Synechococcus elongatus PCC 11801: one gene and its partner. The protein of the gene in region 2 interacts with the protein of the main gene of each other region in a pairwise test. Links are inferred from orthologs where the notes say so. Each region holds a gene or a part of one and is shown on either strand. Other genes may lie near its edges.

The links.
Region 1: the proteins of ftsZ (region 2) and DOP62_RS05865 interact in binary tests that used the Bacillus subtilis proteins (3 or more experiments, as listed by UniProt). The link is inferred for Synechococcus elongatus PCC 11801 from one-to-one orthologs.

The regions. Positions count from the first base shown.
Region 1 is NZ_CP030139.2:1,226,279-1,243,349, reverse strand. The notes cover bases 7,538-10,514. They hold DOP62_RS05865 (cell division protein SepF), read left to right. Parts: upstream 7,538-8,726; coding sequence 8,727-9,302; downstream 9,303-10,514. Other genes in these bases: plsY (glycerol-3-phosphate 1-O-acyltransferase PlsY), read right to left, coding at 10,228-10,514; proC (pyrroline-5-carboxylate reductase), read left to right, coding at 9,437-10,231; DOP62_RS05870 (YggS family pyridoxal phosphate-dependent enzyme), read left to right, coding at 7,835-8,503; pipX (transcriptional coactivator PipX), read left to right, coding at 7,541-7,810. Outside these bases: DOP62_RS05915 (CBS domain-containing protein), read left to right, coding at 1-337; DOP62_RS05910 (diguanylate cyclase), read left to right, coding at 356-913; DOP62_RS05905 (DUF1853 family protein), read right to left, coding at 923-1,852; DOP62_RS05900 (hypothetical protein), read left to right, coding at 2,209-2,550; DOP62_RS05895 (calcium-binding protein), read left to right, coding at 2,544-3,968; pheS (phenylalanine--tRNA ligase subunit alpha), read right to left, coding at 4,170-5,171; 5'/3'-nucleotidase SurE, read left to right, coding at 5,308-6,084; crtL (lycopene beta cyclase), read left to right, coding at 6,159-7,394; more of plsY, read right to left, coding at 10,515-10,872; DOP62_RS05850 (DUF2949 domain-containing protein), read right to left, coding at 11,011-11,250; DOP62_RS05845 (FAD-dependent hydroxylase), read right to left, coding at 11,452-12,696; DOP62_RS05840 (class I SAM-dependent methyltransferase), read left to right, coding at 12,798-13,739; DOP62_RS05835 (S9 family peptidase), read right to left, coding at 13,736-15,667; DOP62_RS05830 (ABC transporter permease), read left to right, coding at 15,810-16,682; DOP62_RS05825 (TM0106 family RecB-like putative nuclease), read left to right, coding at 16,693-17,071. UniProt on the Bacillus subtilis protein: Cell division protein that is part of the divisome complex and is recruited early to the Z-ring. Probably stimulates Z-ring formation, perhaps through the cross-linking of FtsZ protofilaments. Its function overlaps with FtsA.
Region 2 is NZ_CP030139.2:1,387,546-1,397,131, forward strand. Bases 6,776-9,586 are described here. They hold ftsZ (cell division protein FtsZ), read right to left. Parts: upstream 8,865-9,586; coding sequence 7,686-8,864; downstream 6,776-7,685. Other genes in these bases: DOP62_RS06655 (phasin family protein), read left to right, coding at 6,776-6,913; thiD (bifunctional hydroxymethylpyrimidine kinase/phosphomethylpyrimidine kinase), read right to left, coding at 6,898-7,689; DOP62_RS06670 (cell division protein FtsQ/DivIB), read right to left, coding at 9,084-9,586. Also shown: nifJ (pyruvate:ferredoxin (flavodoxin) oxidoreductase), read right to left, coding at 1-2,876; DOP62_RS06635 (PIN/TRAM domain-containing protein), read right to left, coding at 2,999-4,078; radical SAM family heme chaperone HemW, read left to right, coding at 4,190-5,380; panB (3-methyl-2-oxobutanoate hydroxymethyltransferase), read right to left, coding at 5,377-6,183; more of DOP62_RS06655, read left to right, coding at 6,485-6,775. UniProt on the Bacillus subtilis protein: Essential cell division protein that forms a contractile ring structure (Z ring) at the future cell division site. The regulation of the ring assembly controls the timing and the location of cell division.

The DNA of each region.
Region 1 (17,071 bases), 160 kb from region 2 along the record:
TGGCGCGATCGCTGCAGAGTCTACGGATATTAATCAAGCCTCAATCCAAGGTAATTCTGCCCTTGAAGGAATTTTGCAAGCCATTGATCCAACTTTTTACTCTCGCGACCGCATTCACTCGATTCCTGATTTACAAGCCGAGGGAATCGAAATTCCCAATGTGCTTCTTCTCAAACGCTTACAATTACGCGCCAGCCTTGTTGCCCCCATTTTTGCTCAAGATATCCTCTGGGGACTCCTCATTGTTGGTCAAAATTCAGAGCCGCGCCGTTGGGAAAAGCTAGAAATTGATCTGCTTAAGCAGTTAGCAACCCAAGTGGGAATTGCCATTCAATAGGCCCATCTCTATGCTCAATTGGCAGCAGCCAATCAACAGCTCTTGCGCCTTGCTCAGTCGGATGGTTTAACCGGGTTAGCGAATCGCCGCTGTTTTGATCAGTCCTTGGTGACAGAGTGGAACCGTGCACTCCGCGATCAACAAGCCTTGGGTTTAATCCTGATTGACGTAGACTTTTTTAAGCAATTTAACGATACCTATGGCCACCAAGCTGGCGATGACTGCCTCAAGGCAGTGGCGACAGCACTTCAGAAGGTTGTTGCGCGTCCAGCAGACTTGATTGCTCGCTATGGCGGAGAAGAATTTGTTGCGCTTCTACCCAATACGCCCGCTCAAGGGGTCTTGCATCTGGCGGAAGCCATGCGTTCTGCCGTTGAGCAATTGAAAATACCCCATCAAGGCTCGCGAGTTCGCCCTTGGGTCAGTCTAAGTTTGGGAGCCACTGCCTGGATTCCCGATCCTCAGCAGTCACCAGATCTCTTGGTTGCTGCCGCTGATCAAGCTTTGTATCGTGCCAAGGAGTCAGGTCGTGATCGCGTCTGTTTGGCAGAGATTCCGTCTCTCGCAACTTCTTGAAGCGATCGCTTAAGTGGGGGGGTGGTTCGCCATTTGTGGCCAGTCTGGATGGACCAAAAAGCCCCGACTGATTTCTATACCCTGAGCATTGCAACCCACCACGAATTGGGCAGTATCTTGGGGGGCGATCGCTGCAAGTTCCAGCAAGCTACGGGCTTCCGCCACAATCCCTGCCCGATCGCGATCGTGGACGTAGCGCGACATCCAGAGATCACGGGGCAAACTCGCCCAACGATGAATGGACGGGAACTCCGCAGCGGAGGGCAGGCGATCTCGATGGAGAAGCCAGCCTTGTTGTGCGTGGCGTGAAACTTCTGCTTGATCGGTAGGCAGTGCTTTTCCCCAAGGTACAAAGGCAAATCCGCGAGAGAGAAGACGGCGTTGCCAAGGCGATCGCTTGGCTTCGGGAGCCTGTTGCTCGAGCCAATCTTGAAAAGCGTTTGTTTGACTCAGGGCCAACTGTCGTCCTTGCATACGCTGCAGTTTTTGAGTCAGCAGATCCTTGCTATCTGGGCCAACCCAAGCAGCACCGCTCCAGCCAAAAAACTTGAGTGCGAGTTCCCAATGCTCGTAGCGTTGCAAAACGCGATCCTCAATCAGGAAATCCAATTCTCCTAAGCAGGTCGAGCCATCGCGGAGTTGAAGCTGAGAGGCTAACAGTCGAAAGCGTGGAAGCTGCCGGAGTGCCCAGACCAGCAATGCTTCCGCACGGATCCCCAACTTGTAGGTACGGGGCTGTGCCGTCACCCACTCTGCGGCTTCGGCCGCAAGGCGATCGCGATCTTGGTCTTGCCATTGGGCTTGTAACTGTTGTCCTGCAAGGTGTAGTCGAGCATCCCCCACCAAGGGATAGCGATCGCGGCGAATCAATGCTGGACTTTGCAATAGCCACAGCACATCTGCCAACTCACGCGGCCAAGTGAGAGACTGAGCAGCCATCAGAACAGCAAGAACGATGCAGGCACTGTTGAGACCTTAGTCTCTTTCACCCTCTACCTTCTGTCTGCTTGGTGCAAGCAGGAGAACTGCCTCATTGTGAGAGTGCGTCATCCTCATGGATGGTTTCCAATCACCTCAAACCCAGCGTGAGACAGAGGACTGTTGTTTGATTACCCAGAAGCAGACGACAACGCAAGCGATCGCTGGTGATCAGTACTGCTGAATTGTGACCTGATTTGCAGGCGATCGGATATGGAAACGAGCTGAACCAGAGTAAAGCTGCTGCGTGTGATCAATCTCACAGTTGCTTGTGAGCTGCTACAAAGCTCCAAATCAGCGATCGGAGGAGAGTGAAAGTGTTCTCAGAAGAACAGCTCATGACTCTCCTAAACGACTCCCTTCAAATCACTCAAAAAACGACCGTTAGCCAAGCCATTCCTGAGTCTGTTAAGGAACAAGCTGCTGCTCAGATTGCAGTTACGCCAGAATATACGAATAAGCTCAACCCACCTTCTGGATTTGCGGGCCCAATCCCTGACTTCAAAGCACCGACCAAAGATATCGAGGGAGCCATTCAAACCACACCCGGTGGACAGAAAAACAATGGAACTATTTTTGGCACTGGATTCACTGTTGAGAGCTTTTTGAAGCACTCTTTGGCAAAGAAACAGGTGCAAATATTTGGCAATCTGTGCTAGAAGAAGTTGCCACCAAAACAGGTGTCTCTTTAGAGAATTTGACAAGGATTATCAATTCTCCTGAATTTAATCAAGGCTTTGCTAATTTACCAAAATTTGTATCAGTATCTACTGATGCAAATCCTAGTTATGCAGGTTCAATTGGTACTTCCTCAGGAGGTTCCTCAGCTCTTGGAGTAGTAGCAACAGCAGGTGGAAAATCACCCATTAGCAGCAATCCCATGGATGTTTTTCAAAACAATGGCGTCAGTGGGCTACTAGGTACGTCAGCTAGTGCAGGAGTTAAAACACTTGAAGACTTTAATAAAGCTAGTCTTATCGCAATAGATTACGATCCTCAGGAAACTCAGTTCGTCAAAGATTTTGCTAACGATGTAATGGTTGCTGCTACTGGCCTTGGAGCGGCAGCAGGTGTAGCTGCATTAGCTGGAGTATCCGCACCTCTTTTACTTGCAGCAGGCGCAGTTTTAGGAGGATATGGTGCTTATGCTCACGCTGTTGTAAGACTAACTGAGACGTACGGAACACCAGTTGAAGGTACTGCTACAGGATCTGCTATCAAGATTCCAGACCCAGAAATGCAGGGAAAAATCGTCAATATTATTAGCGAAGCTATTCTGGATCAGCTCGCTCAAGTGAATTTAGGAAAACCTGTCGGGCAAGGTGGAAGTGGAGATGCCATGCCAGTCGATGATGGTGGAATTGGTGGGGTATTTCAAGGTGGTGCGATCGCGGTTAATTCTCAATCACAACTCGGCAAAAATCTATTTGGTCAGCCCACCGGCTTGAATGGTGAGAATGTCAGCGGCGGCAACAAAGGCCTCGACACCTTTGGTAACAGTAATGGCGCAGGTGTGATTAATCCTGGCGATGGGGGCAGTAATCCTGCTGGCGACTCTCGCTTTCTGAATGATCCGGGTCAAGCGATCGGTGGTGCTCAATCAGCGCCCAATCTGTCTGGTGCACCGACTCAATCGGGTCAGACTTTGATCGGTACTGCTGGGAATGATGTCCTGACAGGTAGCACCAGCAATGATTTGCTAGATGGCCGTCAAGGTCGCGATATTTTGACGGGTGGCAATGGCAGCGATCGCTTTCGGTTTACAACTCCTGAATTCGGTCTGAATCAGGCCGATCGCATCACCGATTTCAACCGCTTGGCAGGCGATCGCCTTGAAATCTCTCGAGCCGCTTTTGATTTGGCAGCGAATACGGTGCTGAGCTTTCAAACTGTCAACAGTGATGCAGTCTTAGCACAAGCATTAGAGAGCAACAACCTGTTTGTCTATGACCAACGGAATGGCTCTCTCTTTTTTAACCAGAATGGTGCGGCTGCAGGCTTTGGCGAAGGCGGAGTCTTTGCAGTCCTTGAAGGAGGAGCTGCTTTAACTGCCAGTGACATTACTTTCCTAGGCTAGTCTTCACGGCTTCTTCAGTCACATCCTTCAACTCGTCAGCCAGACCTTAATGATTGAGGGTCTGGCTTGTTTGATGCGATCGACCCTTAAATCTCTTGAGTGATTTCGGTTGTAATTAGAAGTCCAGCAAAATCTAATCAATAACAAGGGCTCCACAAAAACCAGTGAAGTCCTCCGAATCTCTTGTGGTTTTAGTGTGCATTAGAACTGCTTGAGGAAGCGGAGATCACTGGCGTAGAGACGGCGGATATCATCCATACCGTGCAGCACCATCGCGAAGCGCTCCACGCCAAAACCGGCTGCAAAGCCGCTGTAGGTTTCCGGATCGCAGCCCACGGCTTTGAGAACATTGGGATCGACCATGCCGCAGCCTAAGACTTCTAGCCATTTGCCTTGCCAGAGCACATCGACTTCAGCTGACGGTTCGGTGAAGGGGAAGAAGCTGGCGCGGAAGCGAATCGGTAAATCGCCAAACAATGCCTGAATTAGGGTTTTGACAGTGCCCTTCAGGTCCGTGAATGTCAAACCCTCATCCACAGCTAGCAATTCCACCTGATGGAAGACTGCCGAGTGAGTCGCATCAACGGCATCGCGGCGATAGACGCGGCCTGGAGCGACGACCCGAATTGGCGGCTCCTGCTCTTCCATGTGGCGAATCTGCACGGAAGAAGTATGCGTCCGCAACAGGTTGCCGTCAGTCAGGTAGAAGGTGTCCTGCATGTCCCGCGCTGGGTGATCAGCGGGCATGTTCAGGGCTTCGAAGTTGTAATAATCCGACTCCATCTCTGGGCCTTCAGCCACCTGATAGCCGAGGCCGACCAGGATGTCGAGAATGCGATCGATCGTGCTTTGCAGCGGATGAATGCGACCCTGCGGGCGGTAGTGCCCCGGCATGGTCACATCGATCGCTTCTGCAATCAGTCGTGCTTCCAGTTCTGCTTTACCGAGGGCTTCGCGCCGCTGATCCAAATCGGTTGTGATGTGCGCTTTGACAGTGTTGGCTAGGCCACCAATGCGGGGGCGATCGCTGGCATCCAGTTTGCCCATCGCGCCGAGGATGGCTGAAAGTTCTCCTTTTTTACCCAAAAAGGCGATGCGCAGTTGCTCCAAGGCTTCACGATCGCTCGCTGCAGCGATCGCCTCGAGGGCACGGGTTTGCAGAGCTTCGAGTTGAGCCTCAAGCTCGCTGAGCTGACTGAGCATAGGATTCAAGCAAAAAGGGCGGCGGAGCCATCAAAGTCCAGATTACCAGTCGTGCGATCGCGCCGGTGTCGGCCACCCAACCCGTTTTGGGCGCAGAATCCGGCTAGGGTAGTCAGGGCAGGCCCAGCAATTCGGTATGCGACTTCTGATCAGCAACGACGATGGCGTATTCGCCCTCGGCATCCAAACCCTCGCCAACCGCCTCGCGCAGGCAGGCCATGAGGTCACGGTTGTCTGTCCCGATCGCGAGCGATCGGCCACGGGTCACGGCCTGACGTTACACAAACCGATTCGGGCTGAGCGGATTGAAGGACTTTTTGATCCGGCTGTGCAGGTCTGGGCTTGCTCCGGGACGCCTTCAGATTGCGTCAAACTAGCGCTCGGTACGCTTTTACCGGAACTCCCCGAATTTGTTCTCTCCGGCATCAATCACGGTCCGAATCTGGGCACCGACGTGCTTTACTCGGGCACTGTCTCGGCAGCGATGGAAGGGGTGATTGAAGGGATTCCCAGCATTGCTCTGAGCCTGGCGAGCTTCACAGCACGTGATTTTGAACCGGCTGCTGAAATTGCTGTGGAGTTACTGGAGCGCTTGCCGCACCCCAGTTCACCGAAAGTGCTGCTGAGCGTCAACATTCCGCCCGTACCGAAGGAAGAGATCGCAGGCATTCGTTTGACGCGCCAAGGCATTCGCCGCTATGTCGATCTATTCGATCAGCGGGTTGATCCACGCGGTAAGCCCTACTTCTGGCTCGCAGGCGAAGTTGTGGAAGAAAGTGAGCCGCAGGAACCGGCTGATAGCCACTGGAGCGACGTCGATGCGATCCGCCGCAACTATGTGACGGTGACGCCGCTGCAGTACGACTTGACACACTACGCCAGCCTCAACCAGCTCGATCACCTCAATCGCTAGGGGCGATCGCGTCCTGCAGGGCTAGGATCGCAATCGGTGATCACGGTGCAAGTAAAGGCTGGGAGAGCGATCGCGTGTTTGATGCCTTAGTGATTGGGTCGGGGCCAGCGGGCTTGGCGATCGCGGCGGAGCTGGCACAGCGCGGCTTGAAAGTCCAAGGACTGTCCCCCGTTTATCCGTTCCATCCTTGGGAAAATACCTACGGTATCTGGGGACCCGAGCTGGATAGCTTGGGGTTAGGGCACCTATTCGGGCATCGCTGGTCGAACTGTGTTAGCTACTTTGGTGATGCTTTAGTTCGACACCAGTACGATTACGGCCTCTTCGATCGCGCCAAATTGCAACAGCACTGGTTGCAGCAGTGTGAGCAAGGCGAAATGCGATGGCAGCTCGGCAAAGCAGCCGCGATCGCCTACGACTCGCACCATTCCTGCGTCACCACAGAAGTAGGTCAGGAACTGCAAGCACGGTTAGTAGTTGACACAACCGGGCACCAAGCGGCCTTAATCCAGCGTCCTCAGTCAGACGCGATCGCCTACCAAGCGGCCTACGGGATCATTGGGCAGTTCTCTCAGCCGCCGATTGAACCCGGGCAGTTTGTGCTGATGGACTACCGCAGCGATCACCTTTCACCGGAGGAGCGCCAGCTGCCACCAACCTTCCTCTACGCGATGGATCTCGGTAACGATATCTACTTCGTTGAAGAAACATCATTAGCGGCTTGCCCAGCTATTCCCTACGATCGTCTCAAACAGCGGCTCTATCAGCGACTGAATGCTCGCGGCGTGACGGTGCAGGCGATTCAACACGAGGAATATTGCCTATTTCCGATGAATTTGCCACTACCCGATCTGACTCAGCCGGTGGTGGGTTTTGGTGGGGCGGCCAGCATGGTGCATCCAGCTTCTGGCTATATGGTCGGGGCGTTACTGCGGCGGGCTCCTGACCTAGCAAATGCGATCGCGGCCGGACTCAATGCGAGCCCCAGTTTGACAACCGCAGAATTGGCAGCACAGGCTTGGGGAGGTCTTTGGCCAACCGAAAAAATTCGCAAGCACTACATCTATCAATTTGGCCTCGAAAAGTTGATGCGCTTCTCGGAAACGCAACTCAACCACCATTTCCAAACCTTCTTTGGTCTGCCGCAGGAGCAGTGGTACGGCTTTTTGACCAACACGCTCTCGCTACCGGAGCTAATTCAAGCCATGCTCGGCTTGTTTGCCCAAGCGCCGAACGATGTGCGCTGGGGGCTAATGGGTCAGCAAGGACGGGAACTCCAACTGTTTTGGCAGGCGGTCGTAGCTCGCTAAAGGCTGATGAAGGGCTGTATTTAGCCCCTGCAACGCTGGCCGCCTTTGCCAAGATCCCGTAAAGTTTTTGAAGCGCTGCTGTGATTGTTACAGAATCCCAGTGAGCAGTTGTCTCGCTTCAACTTGAGGATCGTTTCCCCCAAGCAATGGCTTCCGAAAACTACCTCAACCATCCCACCTTCGGATTGCTCTATCAGATCTGCAGCTTTGGGGATAGCAAAGAACTCTTTGCGACTCTGTATGCTCAGCGCCTCTTTTTCTTAGTCGCCTTCGATGCTCGCGGCACACGCTTTGAGCCGATCGGACGCAATGAAGCGCGCATGCTAGTTGACAATCGCCTGCGTCAGCTGCGCCGCGAAGCCAGCCTGCAGGAATACAATCAGTTGCAGCAAGTCTTTAAGCAAACTTTTCTGTAGCGAGCCAAGGAGTCAGAGGCAGGCATGGCCCAAATTGCCGAGCGGTTGGCCAGTCTCCGATCGCAGTTGCCGCCTTCAGTCCAGCTCATCGCCGTCAGTAAAAACCATCCCGCCACCGCAATTCGGGAAGCCTATGCAGCGGGGCAACGGCACTTTGGTGAAAATCGCGTTCAAGAAGCGATCGCCAAACAAGCAGAACTAACCGATCTGCCAGATTTGACTTGGCATCTGATCGGGCCACTCCAGAGCAATAAAGTCCGCAAAGCGGTCGAACACTTCGATTGGATTCACTCTGTGGATAGCTGGGCTTTGGCTGAGCGACTCGATCGCATTGCCGGCGAACTCGGGCGATCGCCCCAGATTTGCTTGCAGGTCAAACTGTTGCCGGATCCGAATAAAGCCGGTTGGGACCCCGTCGACCTCCGTGCAGACTTCAGTCAACTCAGCCAACTGCAGCACATCCAGATCCGCGGCTTGATGGCCATTCCACCCCTGGGTTTGACGCCTGCCGAGACACAAGCCTTGTTTGCCCAAGCGCACACCTTGGCGTCGGAGTTACAGCAGCAAGCGCCGCAGCTAAAACTGACTGAGCTTTCGATGGGAATGTCGAATGATTGGCCCCTCGCAGTCGCGGAAGGAGCAACTTGGATTCGGGTAGGGACTCAGCTCTTTGGTCCGCGATCGCCCCAGTAGTTGAAATTGATCATCCAGCTCCCAGATTGAGCCTGCGATCGCGTTGTAAGCAGCTTTCAGCACCATTGTTAAAAAAAAGCTGAGATTTGTTCAATAAGACCAGTCAAAATCTTGTTGTTTGTGCTATTACTACTGCGTCTCCATAGACCCAAGCAGTGCCACACGGCCTCGCTGGTGGTCGGCGGAAAGAGTGTGGTGTCGTTGTCCTTGGAGGAACTTGACCGTGTCTTTTGTAAATCGCATCCGCGATATCGTCGGTCTCAATGAGTCGGTGGAGTACGACGAAGAGTACGAAACCTATGATGTCGGTACGGACTCTTACAACAGCTATAACGATGCTGCAGAGACTGGTTCCCGCCGGAGACAGCGCAGCCACACGGCCGCTCTAGAGCCCGCCAGCACCCCTACCAGCAATGTGATTGGCTTGCCTGGTCTCAGCAGCAGCTCGGAAGTTGTGGTGATGGAACCCCGCTCCTTTGAAGAGATGCCCCAAGCTATCCAAGCCCTACGCGAGCGTAAGACGATCGTCTTGAATCTGACGATGATGGAGCCGGAGCAAGCTCAGCGTGCCGTTGATTTCGTTGCTGGCGGCACCTTTGCGATTGATGGCCATCAGGAGCGCGTTGGCGAAAGCATTTTCCTCTTCACCCCGAGCTGTGTTCACGTCACAACCCAAGGTGGTGAGCAGTACCTGAGCGACACACCGGTGGCAGCCCCTGTTCAGCCCGCGGCGAGTTTTGGTCGGACAGCAACTCCCACGCCAGCTTGGGCAACGGAAACGCGCTACGCCGCTCAATAGCGTACAAGTAGACTCTCCGCACCGCCTTAAGCGGCACCTCCCCCTAGTACCTGTCGAGGGCGATCGCAGTGATTGCACTTGGCAGGTTTTTCGTTGCTCTAGGATCAGAAGTGAATTTTTGAGTCGGGATCGGCATGATCAGCAGCTTGGGCATCATTGGCGGCGGTGTGATGGGAGAAGCCCTGCTTGCCCGGCTGTTGGCCCAAGGTCAGGTGGATGCCGCGGCAGTGATCGTTAGTGAACCCTTTGCCGCTCGTCGTGAGTTTTTGAGCGATCGCTATGGGGTGAAGTGTGTTGCCGAAAATGCTGAGGCATCCCAGGCGGATTGGCTATTGCTGGCGATCAAGCCCCAGGTGTTTGATGCCGCAGTGTCAGGCTTAGCAAGTCTGCGCTGCGATCGCCTGATCTTGTCGATTTTGGCGGGGGTGCCCTTGGCCAAGCTGGAAGCGGCATTTCCCGGTGAAGCAGTGATCCGAGCGATGCCCAATACGCCGGCGACTGTTGGAGCTGGGGTGACTGCGATCGCAGCGGGGCAGCAGGTGACTGCAGATCAGATCAGCCAAGCGCAGGAATTTTTCGCGGCTGTGGGTCGCGTTGTCACCGTGCCTGAGTCGCAACTAGATGCTGTGACGGGTCTATCGGGGTCGGGCCCTGGCTATGTCGCCTTGATTATCGAAGCCCTGAGCGATGGTGGTGTAGCTGCCGGCTTGCCGCGTGCGATCGCTACAGAGCTGGCGATTCAAACGGTGCGAGGAACGGCAGAACTGCTCCAAGACACCGGCTGGCATCCAGGTGAACTCAAGGATCGCGTCTGTAGCCCCGGCGGTACCACGATCGCCGGGGTGGCGACACTCGAATCTCATGGCCTACGCTCGGCGCTGATTGAAGCAGTCAAGGCCGCGGCGCTGCGATCGCAACAGTTGGGCTAGGTTCCTGCCTCACGATTCGTCGATAGCCGCTGGCCAATGCGGGGTTCTTCGCCCCGCCGTAGGCGATCGAGGTTGCTGCGATGCCGATAGATGACGTAAACACCGGCTGCGATGCCCAGAATCTTGTTGGGTAGCGGCTCGGGCAGAACTAGCATCAAAACAATGACGGTGATCGCTCCGGCGATCGAACCGAGCGAGACAATCCGAAACAGCGCCAGCAGCAGTAAGAAGGCCCCAAATCCTGAGAGCCCCACTACGGGCGATAAGGCCAGAAGCACACCCAGGCTGGTGGCGACGGATTTGCCGCCACGAAAGTTGAGCCAGATGGGCAGGCTATGACCGACGACAGCAATGATCGCAGCAAAGGCGGCTAGCCAAGCGATCGCGATGGGATCCAGACCATTAGCTGAAGCGATCGCCCGTGCTGCAACGACTGCGAGGACACCCTTGAGAATGTCGGTAATGAACACCACCAAGGCGGGACCTTTGCCCAACACGCGCAGCACGTTGGTAGCGCCAGTTGAGCCAGACCCCTCCTTGCGGATATCAATGCCTTTGAGCCAGCGGCCGGCCAGATAGCCCGCGGGGAATGAGCCCAAGAGGTAAGCAAGCAGCGCGATCGTGACAACACTGAGCAACATGGGTCTGGGTCAGAAGTCTGGACACTACCTTATTACGAGGCGTGAGCTTCCGGAGCTGGACTCGGCTATAAACAGCAAAGCCGACTGTCCAAGACAACCGGCTTCAGCAGGCAGGAAAAGTTGAAGGAGCGATTGTCCTTAGGCGGCAGCTTCCATCCAGTCGTAAATCTGTTCGAGTTCTTGCAGGTTCACCAAACCGTAGCGCCAGAGCACCATCGGGATGGGGCCTTGCTCTTGTTCGCTATGGCGGACGGCCATCTCAATCGAGGCATCTGGCAATGCCAGCTCTTCCTGCAGGAAACGAATCAGCTCTGGCTTCGCTGCAGCGATTGGAGTATTGAGACTAGATTCGTTGCCCGGGAAGGGGATGAAACTCATGGGATGTTGCGAGGATGACCGAGGAAGAATGCTTAGGAGCCCAAATGTTACACCGATGACAGAAAAAGTCAAGCGATGTGCATTCAGAGTAGTGCAGCTTAGACAGATGGGTCGCTGAATCGCAAACGAAAGCAACAATCAGCGGCTTTTAGTGCGCTGATGTTAACAGTCCTGGCGAGTTTGACAAGAGAGCAAAAGTGCTTAGGGTTTTTTGAGGTGAATCGGTTGCACCCACTGACCCGTCATGATTTGCAGGGCGAGCTTGCGTAGCAGTGGGATATGGCGCAGTGACCACAACCCGAGGCGCCGCAACTGGACTAGCGGCCAAAAGTGATTGGAAAAGAGGCGATCGAGTAGATCGGTAAAGCCCAAAATCAGCCAAGTTTCGCGTTTGCGGCGGCGTTCGTAGCGCCGCAAGAGCGTTAGGCGTCCCAAATCTTTGCGTCGTTGGCGATCGCTCGTCAGGGTTTCTATCAGGGCGCCCGCATCCTGAATGCCGAGGTTCAGCCCCTGTCCACCGACAGGATGACAGCAGTGGGCTGCATCTCCGACAAGAGCGAAGCGGTGCTGGACGTAGCGACGGCTTTGACGCAGCTGCACCGGAAAGATCCGGCGATCGCTGAGCAAGCGCAGTTGTCCGTAGCGATCGCCAAAGGGTTGTTGCAGTTGCTGGAGAAACTCTGACTCGGGAAGATCACGCAACTGTTGCGCCTGAGCATGGGGTGCCGTCCAGACAATCTGGGCGCGATCGCCTGGCAGGGGCAGCACGGCAAAGGGACCACTCTTGCGGAAACATTCCTGAGCAATGCCTTGGTGCGATCGCTCTAAGCTGATCACTGCCGTCAGACAAGATTGCCAGTAGGCCCAGCCATCGCGACGAATGCCGCAGGCTTCACGCAGGGGGGAATTGGGGCCATCGGCCGCAACGACGAGTTGACTCTGCCACTGCTGTTGAATGCCATCCCGCTCTAGCAACAGCATGGCTTGGCGGGTCCCCAAGTTGACTTCGAGAAGCTGTGTTGAGGGGAGCCAAGTCAAATTCGGGACCGTTGCGAACTGCTCGTACAGCGTCTCGAGCAGAACCCGATGCTCAGCGACGTAGCCAAGACTTTGCGATCGCTGTAAATCCTTCGGCAATAGTCGTACTGACTTGGGAAGGGCTGTATCACTGAGCTGAATTTCTTGGAAAGGTTGAATACGGGGCAGCAATGTTTCCCACAGCCCCAACTGTTCTAGTAAATCGGCAGCAGCCAAGGTCAAGGCATAGGCGCGATCGCGGCTGAGGACGACATTGGGTGGTTGAGCTTCCACGAGGGCAACCCGCAACCCTTGGCGGGCTAGGCCATAGGCCACCAAACTACCGACAATGCCAGCTCCGACAACAACGACATCGGTGGTCAGTAAAGGCGAAGGAGCAAACTCGGTGGGGTTGGCCTCGGTCAACATGGATAGGCACCACTCCAGCAGGGGACAGCTTTATTTTCAACGCTTCTCAGGAAAGCGGGGGGCGATCGCGATAATAAGCAGAGAGAATTCTGGGCGTTTCCATGACGGCTACGACTGTAAAACCGATGGGGCTTGCCTCTCGTTTGGTCAGTGGCATCCTCCAGATCCAGCCGCTGTTTGACCTCGCCCGCAAACGGGCGCGATCGATGATGGTGCAGCGTGCCAGTCAAATCGGTGTCGATTGGCCAGCCAGAACTGCTGCCCTGCGCCAGCGGCAAAGCGAGCAGTCGTTCTCGCCCGACTGGGAACAGGATCTGCAGGCTCTAACTAATCCTGATCTCCAGTACCCGAGCTATTACGTCGCACCCTTCCATGCCTATCCCGAAGGCAACCTGGGCTGGGATCCCGCCATGGAAGTTGAAGTGGCGGCACTTTCAGTCCATGCCCGCATTTGGCCGGAAGCTGGTGCCCAAGGGGATGCACAACTGCGCGCCAGCTATCACCAAGTATTGAAAGAGCAATTGCCAACCGCACCCCAGCGAATTTTGGATATCGGCTGTAGCGTCGGCATGAGTACCTTCACGCTGCAAGACACGTTCCCCGAAGCCGCGATCGCCGGTCTGGATCTCTCGCCCTACTTCCTTGCCGTCGCGAAATATCAGTCTGAGCAAGCGGGGCGATCGGTGCTTTGGCACCATGCTGCTGCCGAAGCCACAGGGCTACCGGATCAAAGTTTTGATTTAGTGTCTTCCTGCCTGGTCTTTCACGAACTACCGGCTCAAGCAGCTCAAGACATCCTCAAAGAGGCGCGACGCTTGCTGCCCGTCGGTGGTCACATTGCCCTGATGGACATGAATCCGCAGTCGGAAGTCTTCGCCAAGATGCCGCCCTACATCCTGACGCTGCTGAAGAGTACCGAGCCCTACATCGATGAATATTTCAGCTTGGACTTGGATGCTGTGTTTCAGACGGCGGGGTTTACTGCTCCGACTCGAGTTCGCAATAGTCCCCGCCACCATACGCTGATTGCCCAAGCGATTTAAGCGGGCGGCCAGTTGGCGATCGCCACAGGCTCAATCTCATCGGCCAGCTTGAAGCCGAAGATTTGGCTGTAGAAATACAGCTCACCTTCGAGCGATCGCTTGATGTTGGCGGCCTGCCGGAAGCCGTGCTGTTCCTCGGGGAAGGGGACATAGGCGACAGGCAGACCTTTCGCTTTGAGGGCGGCGACCATCGTTTCGGCCTGCGCCGGTGGCACGACCTTATCCTCCAGCCCTTGGAAGAAGATCACCGGGCAGTTGAGTTGCTCAACGTGGTGAATCGGCGATCGCTCGCGGTAGAGATCCGCCGCTGCCGGCCAAGGGCCAATCAAGCCATCGAGGTAGCGGGACTCAAACTTGTGGGTGTCTTCGGCGAGGGCTTTAAGGTCACCAATCCCGTAGCGGCTAGCTCCCGCTTTGAAAACATCGGTGAAGGTCAAGGCGCAGAGTGTGGTGTAGCCGCCAGCGCTGCCGCCATCAATGCAGAGGCGATCGCCGTCGACCAGCCCTTGCTCCGCTAGCCATTGGGCACCCGCGGCACAGTCTTCGACATCGACAATGCCCCACTGTCCTTGCAGGGCATCGCGATAGGGGCGGCCATAGCCGGTGCTGCCGCCGTAATCCACATCGAGGACGGCGATACCGCGACTCGTCCAATACTGAATGCCGAGGCTGAGGCTACTGCGGGTTTGTGCAGTTGGGCCACCGTGGCTTTTGACCAGTAGCGGTGGCTTCTCGTCCGCAGGCGCTTGGTAGTCGGGATTACTCGGCGGGTAGAAGTGACCGTAGGCAACCCGACCGTTGGCGCTGGGGAAGGCGATGCTTTGGGGAATGGAGAGATAACGCGGATCAAGATCCAGGCTGGAGCTGGATTTGAGTACCTGCCACTCGCCACTGCTGATCTGCAGTTCAACCACGGCACCCGGGCGATCGGGACCGGCTCCAGTAAACAAAGCGCGATCGCCCTCAACAACTAAGCCGGAGATGTCCGTGAACGGCAGGTCAAACGGTTTCAGGCTACCCGTAGCGAGATCCACCAGCGAGAGCGACCAGTGCCCTGCTTTCGTAGAAGCGGCTAGCCAGCGATCGCGATCGATTGGTGCCCAAGTGCGCATGCCAAATACCCACTGGGGCATGCCAAATTCCGCTTCAGTAGGCGCGATCGCCTGCGTCGTTTGACCATCCCAGCAGTAGAGATTCCACCAACCGCTGCAATCGGAGACAAAGCCCAAGCGCCCATCTGGCAGCCATTCCGGCTGAAACACCGACTCGCGATCGCCACCTGCTACCTTTTGCGGCGTTGCTAGCGAACCATCGGCTTGGAACTCTGCCACCCAGAGCTCAGTGCCATCCCAAGGCATATTCGGGTGTGACCAAGTCAGCCAAGCCAGCCGTTGTACATCGTTACTAAGGCGCGGCGACGCGTAGAAGTCAGCCCCGATCGCGAGAACCTGTCCTTCACTGGGTTCGCCAGTCAGGGGAATCGCCACGATCGCATCGATCGCTTCACCCTCGGGACGGTGATCTTCACGCACGCCAATCCAGCGGTGGCGCTGGCGATCGATCAGCCCATCGGCAAATTTCAGCGGCAGCTCCGGCGTTAATGGCTGCGGATCTTGGCCGGGAATGAGGCGGTAGAGCCGCTGATCCTTGTCATGGCTGAAGTAGACCACGCCCTGATCGATGCAGTAGGCGCCGCCGCCGTACTCATGAGCGCGGGTGCGGACATTCCAAGGTGCTGGCGTCAGTTCTTCAATCTGTCCTTCAGAACTTTGGCGGATCAGGGTGGTGCGGCCGCGTTCCGTGGGGCGCGACTCCAGCCAGTAGCGATCGCCTCCTGCTAGCGATACACCGCTTAATCCAACACTGCCTTGCACAATCAGGTCGGCACTGATCGGCGATCGCCAAGAACCGTAGGCAGCCGTGATCATTCAGGAGTCTCCATGCTTTCTCCACTCTGCCATCTGGCTGGAGTCCAACTCGAGGGCGATCGCTCCAGAGGGACTTGCCAGCCGCTCCATCTCCGCTGATGATGAGGCCACTTTCTGCCCTTCACTGCTGATCGAATCTCGGATGCAACTTGCAGTGCTTGATCGCTTGCGGCTCCCTGGCTTTAGTGGCTCGACCTTTGCGGCACGACTGGCGCGCTGGGGACTGGGCATCAGCCTGATCTACGTTGTGATTGCGATCGCAGCACCGCTCTTGCAGTCCTTGGGCTGGATTCAAAATCCGACAGAAGCGCTGCTCAATCCCATTCATGCCGCTCCTTCTTGGCAGCACTGGTTTGGTACAACGCGTCAGGGGTATGACGTCTTTTCCCGCACCCTGTTTGGCACCCGAGTGGCACTGCAGGTGGTCTTGCTGGGAACTAGCTTGAGCCTAGCGATCGGGGTGCCCTTAGGGTTAATTGCTGGTTATTGGGGTGGTTGGCTCGATCGTGCCCTCGTTTTCTTAATGGACGTGGTCTATACGCTGCCTGGGTTGTTGCTGTCGATCACACTCGCTTTTGTGGTTGGTCGTGGCGTACCCAATGCGGCGATCGCACTCAGCATTGCCTACGTCCCCCAATATTTCCGCGTGGTGCGCAACCAGACTGCGAGTGTCAAAAGCGAACCCTATATTGAGGCGGCGCGATCGCTGGGGGCTTCGACCCCGCACATCCTGCGCAAGTACTTGGTGGCCAACGTCATTCAAAGTGTGCCGGTGCTCTTCACCTTGAACGCAGCTGATGCGGTCTTGATTCTGGGTGGTTTGGGGTTTCTCGGTTTAGGTCTACCGGAGGCAGTGCCGGAATGGGGCTATGACCTGCGTCAGGCTTTAGATGCCCTGCCCACAGGAATTTGGTGGACCGCACTCTTTCCTGGGCTGGCAATGACGCTGCTGGTGGTCGCGCTCTCGCTACTGGGCGAAGGACTCGGAGAAACCCTTCAACCTCAGCGGCGCTAGGCTAAGGGCTATGGGGCTTGGCGATGCTGATTTACTCGATTACCTCCGCTGTGCGCGGCGGCTCTATCTGAATCGCTGGGGCGATCGCCAACAAGCTGAAGTTCCCAATGCTTATCTACAGCGGTTGCGTCGTCTGGCCTTAGAACGCCGGCGAGAAGTGGCGGCGGGATGGCAGGCGATCGCGGTTGATCCAATCGATCGCTCTGCCTCGACCCTTGATCTGATGGCGCAGGGGGTCGACTGCATCGAAGGTGCTCATCTCCAAGTTGGTACGGACTGGGCCGATCCTGATTTGCTGATTCGGCAGCCCGGTCAGTCGATTTGGGGCGATTGGATTTACCAGCCCGCCGCCGTCAAACTAGCGAAGAAACCCAAGACGGAATATCTGC
Region 2 (9,586 bases):
TCGCTCACGGATTCATCCACTTCATGGCTCAGCCAGTCTTGCACCTGCTGTTTGAGCTGCTGAATGCGATCGCGCTGCTCGAAAATGCCGGTCTCCTGCGACTGGTCGGCGTTGAGCGTTTGCTGCACCAGATCGGGTGTAAGGGGATTGCCCGCGATCGCCGCAAGGTTGCTTAACAACTGCTTCGCCATCGCTTCCTGCTGATCGAGCGCAACCCGAAAGCCCAAGCCAAACTCCGCGTTGTCTTCAAACAGCGAATTCGACCAAGCAGGGCCACGCCCTTCAGCGTTATGCGTCCAAGGCGTCGTCGGTAGATTGCCGCCGTAGATCGAGGAGCAACCCGTGGCATTGGCGACCAACATGCGATCGCCGAACAGCTGCGTCACCAGCTTCAGGTAGGGCGTTTCGCCACAACCGGCACAGGCTCCCGAGAACTCGAACAGGGGTTGTTGCAGCTGCTGCTGGCCGATTTTGTGCAGATTTAAGACACTGCGATCGACCTCGGGCAAGTTGAGGAAGAAGTCCCAGTTTTGCCGCTCTTGCGATCGCAACGGGGCTTGTGCGGCCATGTTCAGTGCTTTGCGTCGCGGTTGCTGGCGATCGCGGGCAGGACAAACCTCGACGCAGAGCTGGCAGCCGGTGCAATCTTCCGTCGAGACCTGAATCGTGAACTGGCGATCGCCCCAAACCGGATCGCGAGCGGGAACGTGCTTGAACGCCTCCGGTGCTGTCTCCAACGCTTCTGACCCGTAGACTTTGGCGCGAATGACGCTGTGGGGGCAGACGACTAAGCATTTACCGCATTGCACACAGAGATCGGGCTCCCAAACCGGCACCGTGTCGCTGATGTTGCGCTTTTCGTAGCAACTGGTGCCGCTGGGATAGGTGCCATCGACGGGCAGCGCACTGACTGGGATTTGATCGCCTTTGCGAGCCAGCATTGAACCCAGTACATCGCGGACAAAAGGTGGAGCTGATGCGATCGCCGGTGCTTCCGGCACACCCGCCGCAACGGGAACGCCAACCGGCAAAGGTTTGAGGGCGGCCAAGGTCGGCTCAATGATCGCCAAGTTGGCATCAACGACTGCCTGACCTTTCTTTCCGTAGGTTTTCTGGACCGCCAGCCGGTAGGCCGCGATCGCGGCTTCCTGGGGCAAGACGCCCGACAGCGCAAAGAAAGCAACCTGCATCACCGTGTTGATGTGGCGACCTAGCCCTTGCTCCGCTGCTAGTGCATCGGCGTTGATCACCCAAGGCTGGAGTTGCTTATCGAGAATGCCCTGCTGCACTTTTTCGGGCAGTTGCTGCCACGTCTCCTCAGGGCTGTAGGGGCTGTTGATCAGCAGCGTGGCCTTAGGCGCAGCGCTATCGATCAGGTCGAAGCTGTGCAGAAATTGCCACTGGTGGCAGGCGACAAAGTTGGCCTGACTGATCAGGTAGGGTGCGGCGATCGGGCGGGGGCCAAAGCGCAAGTGGGAAACCGTGACCGAACCTGATTTTTTCGAGTCGTAGACGAAGTAGCCCTGCGCCCAGTTATCGGTGTCTTCGCCGATGATTTTGATCGAGTTTTTGTTGGCACCAACCGTGCCATCCGAGCCAAGGCCGTAGAAGATCGCCCGCACCGTGTCGTCGGCTTCGATCGACCAATCGGCATCCCACGGCAGTGACAGATGCGTCAGGTCATCCTCAATCCCGATCGTGAAGGGATGCTGCAGGCGTGGTTGAGCAAGGTGATCAAAGATCGCTTTAACCATCGCTGGCATGAATTCCTTGGAGGAAAGGCCGTAGCGCCCGCCAATGATGCGCGGCGGTTGCTCCAGCCGCGACAGGGATTCGACCACATCCAGATAAAGCGGTTCGCCGCTGGCTCCAGGTTCCTTGCAGCGATCGAGAACCGCGATCGCTTTCACGGTCGCTGGTAGTGCTTGCCGCAGTTCCGCCGCAGGAAAAGGCCGATAGAGCCGCAGCTTCAGCACGCCAACTTTTTCGCCTTGGGCTTGCAATGCTAGTGCGGTTTGCTCAGCGACTTCCGCACCGGAGCCCATCACCACGATCGCTCGTTCTGCATCCGGTGCGCCGACATAATCCACCAGCTTGTAGGCGCGTCCCGTCAGTTGCGCGAATTCATCCATCGCCGTTTGGACAAGAGCCGGAGCAGCGTTGTAGTAGCGATTAACGGTCTCACGGGCTTGGAAGTAGACATCAGGATTCTGAGCCGTGCCGCGAATCACCGGATGGTCAGGACTGAGGGCGCGACGTCGATGCTCACGAATCGCCTCGGCAGGAATGTATTGCTGCAATGCTTCGTCCGGCAGCAGTGCAATCTTCTGGATTTCATGGGAGGTGCGGAAGCCGTCAAAGAAATGCAGGAAAGGAATCCGGCTTTGCAGACTGGCTCGCAGGGCGATCGCGGCAAAATCCTGTGCTTCTTGCACTGAAGCAGAGCAAAGGAGAGCGCATCCTGTTCCCCGCACGGCCATCACATCGCTGTGATCGCCAAAGATCGAGAGTCCCTGTGCTGCCAGCGATCGCGCCGCAATGTGCAACGCCATCGGCGTCAGTTCGCCCGCAATCTTGTAGAGATTGGGGATCATCAACAGCAATCCCTGCGAAGCCGTGAAAGTCGTCGTCAGCGATCCGACTTGCAGCGCCCCATGCACAGCTCCAGCAGCGCCCGCCTCACTTTGCATTTCGATAATGCTGGGCACATCGCCCCAGAGGTTCGGTCGATGTGCCGCGGCCCAAGCATCAGCCCACTCTCCCATGGGTGAAGCAGGCGTAATCGGATAGATGGCGATCACTTCGCTGAGGCGATAGGCTACCCGCGCAACCGCTTCATTGCCGTCCAAAGTGGCGTAGACAGGGGAGGAGGCCATTTTTCTCCGCAGAAAGCGGCATCTGCTCCTATCGTGGGCACCGCGATCGCTGAAGCCTGCAGATTGCGCCGTTTTCTTAGCTTTCGCTCACGCTCTGTTACGCAAGGGATGGGGTGGAAGACCTAGGCGGGCATTAGTGAAACAGGCTTGGCAAAAATCAGGCGTCCGGCGGAGGTTTGCAAGGCACCCGTCACCATCACCGCAATCTCGCTACCAATAAAGGGCCGTCCCTCTTCGACGACAACCATCGTGCCGTCTTCGAGATAGCCCACGCCTTGAGCGGCTTCTTTGCCTTCCTTGAGAATCCGCAGGTCGAAGCGATCGCCCGGCAAATAGGTGGGGCGTAGGGTTTTAGCCAGGTCGTTGATGTTGAGTACCGTTACCTCTTGGATGCTGGCGACCCGATTGAGGTTGTAGTCCACCGTGAGTAATGGTGCTTGCAGGTCCTGTGCGAGGCGAACAAGCTTGGCATCAACGGTGCTGATGTCGTCGTAGTCGGCGCTGTTAATCGAGATGCGGTTAGCGTAGGTCTCGCGCAGGCGGTTGAGCACATCCAAGCCGCGCCGGCCCCGCGATCGCTTCTGGTCATTACTGGCATCGGCGAGTTGCTGCAACTCCTGCAAAACAAACTGCGGTACAATCAGCCGCCCTTCCAAAAAGCCCGTTTCAATCAGGGCTTCAATCCGCCCATCAATGATGCAACTGGTGTCGATCACTTTGCTGATTGCCGGTTTGAGCGTTCCTTCCGCTAGCAGGGCAGACTCAACGGAGCCCGGATTAACCAGCCGCAGTAGCGTACGGCCATGGGTATCGGCCAAGGTAATCCCCGACATGCCAAAGGCAATGCTGCCAATCACTGCTGCTAGGGGCTTGAGGAAAACAAACTCGGTTGGAATCGGCAGCAGGAAGACGGGCGTCAGGATCAGGTTGGCAATTACCAGACCGAGAATCAGCCCGACAGCTCGACTGATCAGTTGATCCGTGGGCATCTGCCGCGCTTGCAGCTGCAGTCGTCGGACGGTTGCTTGCGCCAAGAGACCAAACAAGCCACCAAACAAAGCAGTGAATCCGGCGACCACAAAGCGCAGTCCTTCCAGATCCGTGACCTGTTGCAGAGCGCGCTCCGGCAGCAGATCAACTCCCAGGAAACCGGTTACCGCACCGGTGATCAAAAAAAGCAGAATAATCAAAGCGTCTAACATAGTCGCGAACCGAAGCGGCGCAAACTCTGTGGCTGCACGGGATCGCGCCAGCCGCGAGGCAGGGTGCCCCATTATATCCACCCATCAGTATGGGCTTGCTGGCAACAGCGCATGACCAATTTGCCGATCGCAGCTTACCTGCACATTCCTTTTTGCCGCCGTCGCTGCTTTTACTGTGACTTCCCGATCAGTGTCGTGGGCGATCGCCTGCGGGGGGATCAGTCGGGCATGATCCGCCAGTATGTCGACGCACTCTGCCAAGAAATTGCTGCGACCCCCGTTCTCGGGCCAGCACTGCAAACGATCTTTTTTGGTGGTGGAACGCCGTCTCTGCTGAGCCCCAACCAGCTCGATCGCATTCTGCAGGCGCTCGATCGCCGTTTTGGGATTGCGGCAACGGCTGAAATTTCGATCGAAATGGATCCCGCGAGCTTTGATCGATCGCAAGCGATCGCGACGCGTCAGCTGGGCTTTAACCGCGTCAGCATTGGTGCTCAGGCGTTTCAAGACGGTCTACTCGAATGCTGTGGCCGCACCCATAGGCGGGCTGATATCGATCGCGCGGTGGCGGATGTCCGAGCAGCCGGTTTCGAGAATCTCAGCTTGGATTTGATCTCGGGTCTACCCGGCCAGACCTTGGCTGATTGGCAGGCTTCTCTGGAGGCTGCGATCGCCTTGGACCCGACTCACCTTTCGGCCTACGACCTCGTGCTGGAACCTGAAACAGTCTTTGGCAAGCGCTACCAGCCCGGCGATCGCCCCTTGCCAGCGGATGAACAAGCGGCAGCGATGTATCAGCTGACCCACGCCACGTTGGAGGCGGCGGGCTTTGAGCATTACGAAATTTCCAATTACGCGCGATCGGGATTTCAGTGTCGCCACAACCGCGTCTATTGGCAGAATGATTCCTTCTACGGGTTCGGTGTCGGCGCGACCAGCGCCCTGCGAGGTCAGCGCTTTAGCCGCCCCCGTCGCCGAGCAGATTACTTTGCTTGGCTTGAGACACCAGGGGCGATCGCGGCAGCCTGTGCACCGATTCCCCCCGATCCTGCCGATGCCTTGGCAGAGACGCTGATGTTGGGTCTACGGCTTGCGGAAGGGCTGGCTTGGTCTTCGCTAGAGCAGCAGTTTGGTTCAGAGTTTCTGCGATCGCTGCAACCGGTCATTCAGCGCTACCAACAAGCGGGTTGGCTGCAGTGGCAGGGCGATCGCCTTAGCCTGACCCAGCCGGAGGGCATGCTCTTTTCCAATCAAGTGCTGGCTAGTTTATTCGAGCGTTTAGATGCGATCGCGACTGTTTAGGCCAGCGGCTCTTGCTCGGCTGGCTGAGACTGTAGAAACTGGCGATCGCGGACTTCACGGGCATAGCGCTGGACAGCAGACCCGATCGCTTGGCGCAAGTTGAGGTAGGCCGGAGCAAAGGGCGGCTGGGTGGGCGTGAGGCCTAGCAAATCAGCCGTCACCAAAATTTGCCCATCACAGTCGGGGCCGGCTCCAATCCCGATCGTTGGAATAGAGAGTTTCGCCGTGATCGTGGCCGCTAGAGGGTCAGGAATATGCTCCAAGACGATCGCGAAAGCCCCAGCAGCCTCCAGCGCGAGAGATTGTTCCAAAATCTGCTGTTGTGCTTCGGGTGTTTGGCCCTGCTGGCGGTAGCCGAGCTGCCGTACGGATTGCGGGGTTAGGCCCACATGCCCCATCACCGGAATACCGACCTCGACCAGCCGTTGCACCGTTTCTAGGAGGCGCGGATAGCCCCCCTCTAGTTTGACGGCTTGGGCTTCCGTCACCTTCAGCAGCTGACCCGCTGCCAGAATTGCATCCTCTGGGCTGGTTTGGTAGGACAGAAAGGGTAAATCACTGACGATCAACGCATTGCGGCAACCGCGTTGCACTGCTTGCACATGGTGGATCATGTCCTCCAAGCTCAGGGGCAGCGTAGTGGGATGCCCAAGGGCGACCATCGCTAACGAGTCACCCACCAAGACCAGATCAATGCCGGCCTCGTCCAAAATGCTGGCGATCGCAAAATCCCAAGCAGTCAACGCCACGATCGGGCGACCCTGTTGCTTCCACTGACGCAGGTGACGAGGCGTGATCGGCATGGTCGCAACTGAGACGCGCTTCCCCACGCTATCAGACCGGCGCGATCGCTCGATAGGGGAGCAATGCTATGCTGAGATTGACTCGGACCTATGTGGTCAGAACGCCCAAATCCTGTCAGGACCGGAAGGTAGCAGCAGTAAGGGATGCTTTTGACAGGCGTAGACTCCGGGTCACTTTTTTTGCATGAGTCTTTGCGATCGCAGCGAATGTGGCCAGAGTCACTTCCCAGAGCGGCCCTATCGACTTCAACGCCCTGAATGGCAAGGCTATGCTGAAGCAAGACGCCCCAGAGCTGCTGGCATGAGCACTGTTACTGATCTTCTCCAAAAAGCGGTCTACCTCGGCATTGGTTTGGCTTCCTATGTGCCTGAGCTTGCCAAGAGTGAAAATCTCGCTGACCTGAGCGATCGCGTTCAAAAACTGGTGGATGACTTAGTTGCCCGTGGTGAAATGACCACGGAAGAAGCTAAGCAGGCAGTAGAAGAATTAGTTCGTCAGGCTCAAGGTTCTGTCGGGGGGCCTGCGGGTTCTCCCCCACCCATTCCTCAGCCAATTCAAATCACTGTTGAAGAAGTTGAGCCAGAGGCGAATACGAGCGCAGCATCAACTCCTGCCGACAGTGCGCCGCCGAGCAATTCGACTTCTGCCGCGGATGATCTTGAAAGTCTGCGCCAGCAAGTGAGTCAACTGCGGGAAGAGTTGAATCGTCTCAATCAAAACAAAGAGTAGAAGTGCCCAAGTGGACCTTGGCCGTGGCCGATCGCGAGGCTGTGGCGGAGTGCTTCGGTGACGTAGGTTTTGGCTGTTTGCGTCGCTGCCAGCGGATCAAGCCCTAGCGCAGCGTTGGCTGCAATCGCGGCAGCTAGGGTGCAACCACTGCCGTGGGTGTGGGGTGTCGCGATCGCTTCTGTCTTCAAGACTTGGGATTGCTGTCCATCCCACCACCAATCAACACCGTGCCAGTCACCGGTCGCGGCGCCGCCTTTGATCAGCACCGCCTGCGGCCCGCAATCCTGAATAATCTGCGCTGCTCGATCCAAATCAGTAGCGTCTTGAATTTCCATCCCTGCCAACAGTTGGGCTTCGTAGCGATTGGGGGTCAAGACGGTTGCCAGCGGTAAGAGGCGATCGCGCAGGACAGCGATCGCAGCCTGATCAATCAGCACAGCTCCAGTGCGCGACACCATCACTGGATCGATAATTCGAGGAATTGTGAGCGGAGCGATCGCTTGAGCGACCACTTCCATAATCTCGGCATTGAGCAACATGCCGGTTTTCAAAGCTTGAGGCGGTAAATCAGCAAGCACTGCTTTGAGCTGTGCAGTGACCCCTTCTGGGGCGATCGCATCCACGCGCGTCACGCCCAGCGTATTCTGCGCAGTTACACAGGTAATGGCACAAGTCCCGTGGACTCTGTGAAAGGCAAAAGTCCGCAGATCTGCTTGAATACCTGCCCCGCCGCCACTATCTGAGCCCGCAATGGTCAGCGCGATCGGAGGAATCACTGGGGCCGGTTTTGAATTTTCCGCTGCAAGAAGGCCGGTATGTCGAGGCCACCACTCACCGGTGGGTTGACTGAGCTGGGAGCAGCAGGCGAGGGGCTAGAAGATTGAGCGGTGATGGTCGAAGTGGTGTTGAGGTTGGGGCGATCGGTGCTGAAGCCCGTGGCAATGACGGTGATCCGCAGCTCTCCTTCGAGGCGATCGTCGATCACCGCACCAAAGATGATGTTTGCCTCCGGATCAACCACTTCGTAAATGGCATCAGCCGCCGCGTTGACCTCATGCAAGGTCATGTCCCGGCCACCCGTGATGTTGAAGACAACACCCCGTGCCCCTTCGATCGAGGACTCGAGCAGCGGTGAGCTAATCGCAGCGTGCGCGGCTTCCCGTGCACGTGACTTACCCGAACCACTGCCGATGCCCATCAGGGCTGAACCGGCATCGGCCATCACCGCGCGGACGTCGGCAAAATCAACGTTGACCAAGCCCGGAATTGTAATGATGTCAGAAATCCCTTGGACACCCTGCCGGAGAATGTCGTCGGCAACGCGGAAAGCTTCTTGAATCGGCGTTTGCTCCGAGATGGCATGGAGCAGGCGATCATTGGGAATGGTGATCAAGGTATCAACGGAGTTCTGGAGCGCAGCCGTGCCTTCCTCCGCTTGCTTCATGCGGCGACGCCCTTCAAACGTAAAGGGCTTGGTGACAATACCGACTGTCAGCGCCCCCACTTCTTTAGCGACCTCAGCGACAATTGGTGCCGCACCGGTACCAGTGCCGCCGCCCATGCCTGCAGTAATAAAGACCAGATCAGCACCTTCAAGAGCAGCGATCAGGTCTTCCCGCGACTCTTCGGCTGCCTTCATGCCGATCGCAGGATTCCCCCCGGCCCCTAGCCCTCGCGTAAGCTTCTGTCCCAACTGCATGCGCTTGGGGGCTGCGGAATGGAGCAGGGCTTGAGCATCGGTGTTGAGGGCCCAAAATTCAACCCCGCTGACATCGCTGCTGATCATGCGGTTGACCCCATTACTGCCACCGCCACCAACACCAATCACTTTGATGCGAGCAACGCTGCTGGGGATAATCAATTCTTCTGGCTGCCCTAGCGCGTCAAACCCCGACAGAGATCCATCACGGTTGAAGCCATAGGAGTTGTTGATCGGCATAGGGTCGGTCATGGGAGTGAGGAGTAGCGGCCAACCGATAACTTGAACAAGCTAGGTTGAACGTTAGTTTAGGGCAGCGAACTAAAAACAAGAGAATTATTGACGCACTCCGTCGGGAAAGGCAACCGTAACCAGTGGTTGTCAATCACAAAATACTCCGCACGCCCCCCTGAGCAATACGCGCAAGGCTTAGTCAAAAATGCTGATTGTGACACTAAAAACTACGTTGCTCTACTGTGCAACAGTTTGAGGCGATCGCCGTGGTGGAGTAGGTTTCATCTGCACCCGAGGGGTTGCGGGTTGTCGCAGGTCGATATAGGCGATCGCATCCAGATTCGTTTTCTCTGGCAGCTGCCGTAGGCGATCGAGGGTGGCAATTTGCTGGGGTAACAGCGCGGGGTCATAGGGACCGCAATAAACCAGACCGAGCTCTGTTTCCAAAATCAGATTGGTGGGGTCGCGCCAGTCCAATCCTCGAATCTGGACGGGACTACTGCTCAAAAGGGTATAGAGCGCTGGCCACAGGCGTTGATAGGGCTCGCGGTAGCCGCGTACCTTCAGCGTCGTCTGAGGCAAGTTGGCGCCGAGTCGCTCATAGGCGGAGAGGGGATGCCAAACGCCTTGTCGATCGAGAATGCCCCAGCGTTCCTGCGGAGGTTGATTCGGTTCCACTACGACCCGCGAGGCTTGAGCCGTTGCCATAATTTCTTGGACCGTGATTAGCAGACTGGCTG